Regions from separate parts of the Brachybacterium sillae genome, predicted to be linked through region 1. Evidence: riboswitches for the same ligand, from Rfam matches in the RefSeq annotation. Region 1 holds a riboswitch; the other holds the start of a gene.
What was found. A riboswitch is a leader RNA that binds a small molecule or an ion and turns the genes downstream of it on or off. The one in region 1 is predicted to bind thiamine pyrophosphate.
Positions count from the first base shown of each region.

Region 2: it holds a riboswitch for thiamine pyrophosphate, as region 1 does, so the genes downstream of both, JSY14_RS11120 (ECF transporter S component) here and thiM (hydroxyethylthiazole kinase) in region 1, are expected to answer to the same signal.

Region 1 covers NZ_JAFEUW010000001.1:2,602,865-2,606,263, reverse strand. Annotated here, with positions in the region: gene thiE (thiamine phosphate synthase) at 1-558, opposite strand, end outside; gene thiM (hydroxyethylthiazole kinase) at 555-1,382, opposite strand; TPP riboswitch at 1,374-1,470, opposite strand; partial or broken gene JSY14_RS12020 (AAA family ATPase) at 1,694-2,127, shown strand; partial or broken gene JSY14_RS12015 (IS5 family transposase) at 2,043-2,933, opposite strand; gene JSY14_RS12010 (NUDIX domain-containing protein) at 2,979-3,399, opposite strand, start outside.
Region 2 covers NZ_JAFEUW010000001.1:2,411,053-2,414,451, reverse strand. Annotated here, with positions in the region: partial or broken gene JSY14_RS11130 (M13 family metallopeptidase) at 1-510, shown strand, start outside; gene JSY14_RS11125 (hypothetical protein) at 507-1,118, shown strand; TPP riboswitch at 1,157-1,263, shown strand; gene JSY14_RS11120 (ECF transporter S component) at 1,309-1,944, shown strand; gene JSY14_RS11115 (ATP-binding cassette domain-containing protein) at 1,962-3,399, shown strand, end outside.

The DNA of each region.
Region 1 (3,399 bases):
GGCGGCGCCGCTGTGGCGCAGCATGCCGGTGCGTTTCGTGGTGATGCCGCCGATGGCGACGACCGGCCACGGGCTCGCGGCGGCCACCGCAGCCACCCCGCCCGGGCCGATCGGAGTGCCGTGGTCAGGCTTGGTCGCCGTCGGCCACACCGGTCCAACGCCGAGGTAGTCCAAGACGCCGTCACCGAGCCCGCGTGCTGTGCGAACCTGCTCGATCGTGCTGACCGACAGCCCGACTATGGCGTCCGGCCCGAGCAACTGCCGGGCCTGAGCAGGCGGCATGTCGCGCTGACCGACGTGGACGCCGTCGGCGCCGATGTCCTGAACGAGGTGGACCCGGTCATCGATAATCAGCGGCACCCCGGTCCCCGCCAGCACCTCGCGGACCGCCACGCCGAGGGCGACGAAGTGGGCGTCGGTGGCGCCCGGGTCACGCAACTGCACCACGGTGACTCCGCCCGCGACCGCAGCCTGCACGGTCGCGGGCACCCCCCGTGGGCCGCACAAACCGGTGTCGGTGACCAGGTAGAGGCTGAGGTTCACCGGTCGGCGGGTCACCGGAGCACCACCTTCTCGGTCAGCTCCTGCGGGTTGAGGGTGGCGAGAGAGTCCAGCAGCGCAACGGCGAAGCTCCCCGGCCCGGCGGCACGCTCGGCCGCGACCTCGGCGGCCACGGTGTACGTCGCGGTCGCGGCCGTGGCGGCCAGGAGCGGGTCGTCGGTGGTGGCGGCGAAGGCAGCCATGAGCGCGCCCAGCGCGCACCCACCGCCAGTGACCTGGGTCAACCATCGATGGCCGTTGGCCACCCGCACCAGCCGGGTGCCGTCGGTGAGGTGGTCGACCTCCCCGGAGACCGCGACGATGGTGCCGTGCTCCCGGGCCAGCGCCCGGCCGGCGTCGACGGCATCCTCGGCGGCGTCGACGCTCTCCGGACCCCGCCCACCGCTGCCCCCACCGGCGAAAGCGAGAATCTCTGAGGGGTTGCCACGGACGAGTGCCGGGGAGGCGTGGGCAAGCAGGTCGACGACAACCCGGCTGCGCCAGGCGAGCCCACCCACCCCGACCGGGTCGAGCACCCACGGGGTGCCGGCCGCCGCGGCGGCACTGACCGCGCCGTGCATCGCAGCCACCGTCGCCTCTTGGGGCGTGCCGAGGTTGACCAGGACCCCGTCGGCGACGGCGGCGAACGGCCCGGCTTCCTCCGGGTTGTCCACCATCGACGGAATGGCGCCGACCGCGAGCAGGACGTTCGCTGTCCACTGAGCGACGACGACGTTGGTCAGGCACTGCACCAGCGGGGCATGCCCGCGCATCGCCGCCAAGGCCTCGCCCACAGCGGCAGCATCGAGTGGGACAGTAGGGACGGAAGAAGGTGCCGACATCGGCGACGTTCCCTTCGCTAGTACGAACTAGATCAGGTTCAACGGGTGTGATCTCAGCCGTACCAGCACGGCACCCCGCGTCATTCACCAGCTTAACATCCGCACCGTTCCCAGCACCATGCCCTCGCTTCAGCGATCGCAAAAGGGTCGCGCCTCGGACCGTCCGGGCGTGCTGTCACCAGTGCCCGGCTGCGCTACGGCGTTCCTAGGCCGCCGCAGCCCTCACCATGACGCCTCACCAGACAACGGCTGCGCAACCTTAAAATGTGCAGTCGACTTCGGACACTCGTGCAGTGGACTTCGAAAACTGACACGTGGAGCTGATCATCGTCGACGAGGCCGAACGACTGCGTCCCGCCGCTCTGGAACTGCTGCGCGATTGCTACGACCGCGACGACATCGCCCTGATCCTGATCGGCATGCCCGGCCTGGAGAAGCAGTTCAGCCACTACCCCCAGTTCTACAGCCGAGTCGGCTTCGCCCACCAGTACCGGCCCCTGGACAAGACGAACTGCTGTTCGTCCTCGAGCGACACTGGCGATCCCTCGGCAAGACCCTCGACCCCGACGACTTCACCGACGCCCAAGCCATCGCAGCCATCGCACGGATCACCCGCGGCAACTTCCGGCTCCTCGAACGCCTCTTCCCCCAGATCCAGCGGGTCCTGAAGATCAACGAACTCGACACCATCACCAACGACGTCATCGAAGCCGCACAGAGCACCCTGGTCATCGGTGTCACCTGACCCCGCCACGAAGCGACCGAAGAACCCCGCCATTCAGCAGACGAAGTCACATGCCGCTTGACGTACCTGCCTGGATCGGTCAGCGGCGGACGTCCACCACGCGAACCACGGCGTTTCCGGTTCGACTGCTGGTCCCGAGGTTCAGCAATCACAGCCGTGATCCCTCGACTGCGCAGCAGGGTGCGGTGGCCCGCGAGGAGTACGCCTTGTCTGCCAACACCGCGTCAGGGGTGGTGCGAGGCCGCCCCACCCAGTCGCGCGGGACCCGAACCGCAGCGAGCAGGTGCGGGAACATCTTCGAGTCGCTGCCTTGCCCCGGCCCGACGGCGATGACCATGGGACGTCCCTTGCCGTCGCACAGCTGATGGACCTTCGTCGACAGACCGCCACGCGATCGCCCGATCTCATGATCGACCGGCTCGGGCATCTGCATCATGTAATTCGATGGAGCGCCCCGCGAGGCGCCTGGTGTTCGTCGCGTGCTGGTGGGCACACGCGATGGTCGAATCGACCGCAACATCCCAATCCATCACGCCCATGGTGTCTGCCCTGGTCATCAAGGCCGGCAGGACCTTGTCCCAGGTCCCGTCGCCTGCGAAGCGGCGGTGCCGCTTCCACACCGTCAGCCACGGACCGAACTCCGCAGGCAGGTCCCGCCACGCAACGCCGGTCCGGTAGCGGTAGACGATCCCCTCGACCACCAACCGGTGATCCGAGAACCGACGACCCCGCCGCCCGTCCGAAGACGGCATGAAGTCCTCGATCAAATCCCACTCGGCATCCGAGAGCGTCTGCAACCGCGACATGCGATCACCCTTGCCGGCGCAGACTGCGGATGTGGGAGACACGTCCTAGTCCTCCCGTCCGGGGCGCTCCGGCAGCGGAACGTCGGCGGGCCGGGGCGTCAGACCCTGGGCGCTGCCGCGCCGGGCGGCGAGCGCAAGCACCGCGGCGGCCAAGGTGCCGTTCGTCAGACGCCCCTCCAGCACCCCGGTGATGGCGTCCCTTAGCGGCACCCACCGGTGTTCGATCTCGGCCTCCTCGTCCTCGCGCTCCCCAGGGGCGACCTCGCGGATCCCGGTTGCGAGGTACACGCGGATCACCTCGTCGGAGCCTCCGGGGCTGGGACGCAGGTCGAGCAGGACCTCGAGGTGGTCTGCCTCATGGTCGGTCTCCTCCCGCAGCTCCCTCGCGGCGGCCAGGTGTGGTGCCTCACCGTCGATGTCGAGCAGCCCGGCGGGGATCTCCCACAGGGTGCCTCCGGCCGGGTGG
Region 2 (3,399 bases), 190 kb from region 1:
GGTGATCGGCCACGAGATCGGCCACGGTTTCGACGACCAGGGCAGCAAGTACGACGGCAGGGGCAACCTCGTGTCGTGGTGGACCGCGGTGGACCGGGCCGAGTTCGAGGCCCGTGCCGCGAAACTCATCGACCAGTTCTCCGCGCTCTCCCCCCGTGATCTGGATCCGACGCACCATGTCAACGGCGCCCTGACGATCGGGGAGAACATCGGTGACCTCGGGGGGCTGTCGATCGCGGTGTCGGCGTACCTCGCCACCGCTGAGGATCCGCAGGCGAAGATCGACGGCTGGACCGGCCTGCAGCGCCTGTTCCTGTCGTGGGCGACGGTGTGGCGGGGGCGTAATCGTCCCCAGGAGGCCATCCGCCGGCTGGCGACCGACCCGCACTCCCCCCGGAGTTCCGCTGCAACATCCCGCCGCAGCACGTCCCCGAGTTCTACGAGGCCTTCGGGGTGACGGAGAGCGACGCCCTGTTCCTGCCGCCCGAGGCGCGCGTGGAGATCTGGTGACGCGTCGCCCGCGGGCGTCCTCCGATCGGACCGCCCACCAGGACATGCCCTTCTACGTCGGCGCCACCCGCCCCGGCGCCGTCGGCTGGACCCGCATCCTGCTCACCCTGGTGATGGGGGCGGTGCTGGTGGTGCTGCTGCTGGTGCGGCCGCTCACCCCGGGTCCGCTGATGCCGGTGATGGCGGCGCTGCTGTTCGTGGGGTATGCGCTGTGGACGTGGATGCGTCTGGCCACCCGGTTCATCGTCGACGGCCACGGGGTGACGGTCTCCTGGGGCGGGATGCTGCCGCAGCCGGTGTGGCCGCTGGAGGAGATGCGCACCGTGCAGCTGCGGGAGATCCCCGCGGAGACCCTCGGCGTGACCGTCGGTGGGGTCGGCTGGCGCCGCGGCCGGGTGATGTCCGGCGATCCCGGTGAGCGCCGACCGGTCGGTGACCGTCGCGTCTGGACCACCGGGCACACCCAGGACCCGTACGTCAGCCTCGTCACCCGCCCCGGCACCGCGGTGGAGATCATGGGCCGCGAGAACCGTCATTTCCTAATCACCCCCGTGGACGTCGACGCCACCGCCGCGGCGATCGACCAGGCGCTGCGCGCGCGCCGCTGACCGCACCACCCTCCCCTGCGCGGTAGGATCGGACGGTCATCCGCAGACAGGGGAGCACCATCGGGTGCTGAGAGTGCGCACAGGGCGCAGACCCTTCGAACCTGACCCGGTCAGCACCGGCGTAGGGAGTCGGGATACCTCCGGTGGAGCCATGCGCCCCACCGCCCTTCCGAACGGAAGGAGAGACGGCATGACGACCACCACCACCCCCACCGGCCGCGGTGAGGAGCTCGCCTCCCGCCCCCTCGCCCGCCACCGCACCGTCGACCTGATGGTCACCGTCGCGATCGGCGTGGCCTTCGGCATCGCGTTCCTCGGTTACGGCGCGCTGTACACCCTCCTCACCCCGCTCACCACCCTGTTCCCGCCGTCGGTGGGGATCCTCGCCGGGATCTGGTTCCTTCCGGCGGTGCTCGCGGGCCTCATCGTCCGACGCCCCGGCGCCGCCCTCCTGGCGGAGGTCATCGCCGCCGTGGTGGAGATGATGCTCGGAGCCCAGTGGGGGTGGGCCACCGTCGTGTCGGGCCTGATCCAGGGCGGCGGCGTGGAGCTCGTGTTCGCACTGACGGCGTACCGCCGGTTCCGACTGCCGGTGGCGATCGCCGCGGGCATGGTGGCCGCCGCCTTCGAGTGGGTGTACGAGCGGTTCTTCTACTACCAGGAGTTCTCCACCGCCGCCGGGTTGTGGCTGCTGCTGCTATTCCTCGTCTCCGGCGCGCTGCTCGCAGGTCTGCTCGGCTGGGGGCTCACCCGGGCGCTCGCGGCCACCGGCGCGTTGAACGCCTTCCCCCCGGGGCGTGAGCACGCCCGCGCCCACCGCGTCTGATCGCGCGGTTCCTGCCTGTGACCTCTTCCGTGCCGCCCGCCTCCCCGGCCCCGGTCCCACCCGTGGGGGAGCCCGCGGACCCGCCCGCGGGGCCCCTGCTGTGTGTGGACCATCTGCGGTGGACGCCGCTGGGCCGCTCCGCACCGACGCTCGACGACGTCACCGTGCGGATCGGAGCCGGTGAGCGGGTGCTGCTGGTCGGCGCCAGCGGCAGCGGCAAGAGCACCCTGCTGCGGGCGCTCGCCGGTCTTCTCGACCCGGAGGCCGGTGAGCTGAGCGGGCACGTGACCCCGCCTGGCCGTTCCGGGGCGTGTGCGCTGCTGCTGCAGAACCCCGCCCATGCGATGGTCGGGGCGACCGCCGCGCGGGACACGGCCTTCGGGCCCGAGAACCTGGCGCTGGGCCGCGCGGCCATCCAACAGCGCGTCACCGCGGCGCATGACGCCGCGGCGGTGGACCTCCCCGCCGATCGGGCTCCGGTGGATGCCTCCGGCGGGCAGCAGCAACGGCTGGCGCTGGCGGGTGCGCTCAGTCTGGAACCGGAGGCGCTGCTGCTCGACGAACCCACCGCGATGCTCGATGCGCCGACCGCCACCGCGGTGCGGCAGGCGGTCCTGGAGACCGTCGGCCCCCGCACCCTGGTGGTCGCCGACCATCACGCCGAGGCGTGGCTGCCGCAGGTGCACCGGGTGATCGTGCTGGGGCCGCAGGGCCGGGTCCTCGCCGACACCGACCCGGACACCGCCCGGGACCGGTACCCCGAGCTGCTCGGTCTGTCCGCCGCCCCCGCCGCGGAGGCCCTCAGGCGTTCCCTCTGCTCCCCCGGGACCCGCCCGGACGCCGGCGCCGCTGCGGGCCCGGTGGTGCTGCGGGCCCGGGGGCTTCGGGTCGCCCGCACCGCCCTCGACGGCCTGGACCTGACGCTGCACGCCGGTACCCTCACCGCGGTCACGGGCCCCAGCGGCGCCGGCAAGACCAGCCTGCTGCGGGTGCTGCTGGGATTGTCGCGACCGGCTCTCGGGAGCGTGGAGCGACCCACCCGGGTGGCGTTCGTGCCGCAGGATCCGGAGTCGTCGTTCGTCGCCCGCACCGTCGACGAGGAGGCCCGCGCGTCCGTCGGCGCCGACCCGGAGCTCGCGCAGCGTCTGCTGCGCACCACGGGGCTGGACGCTCTCGCGGCCGCGAACCCCTACACCCTCTCCGGTGGGGAGCAGCGCCGCCTCGCGATCGTCGCGGCGCTCGCCTCCCGGCCGCAGCTGCTGGTGCTCGACGAACCGACGGTGGGGCTGGATGATGCCCGCGCCCGCGACATCCTCGACCTTGTGGAGGAGGCGAGGGATTCCGGTGCCGCGGTGATCGCCGGCAGCCACGACCCGCGGTTGATCGACCGTGCCGGGCAGCAGGTCACGGTCCCCGCCCCGCCCCCGACCCCCGGGGCCGCTGACACCACCCTCC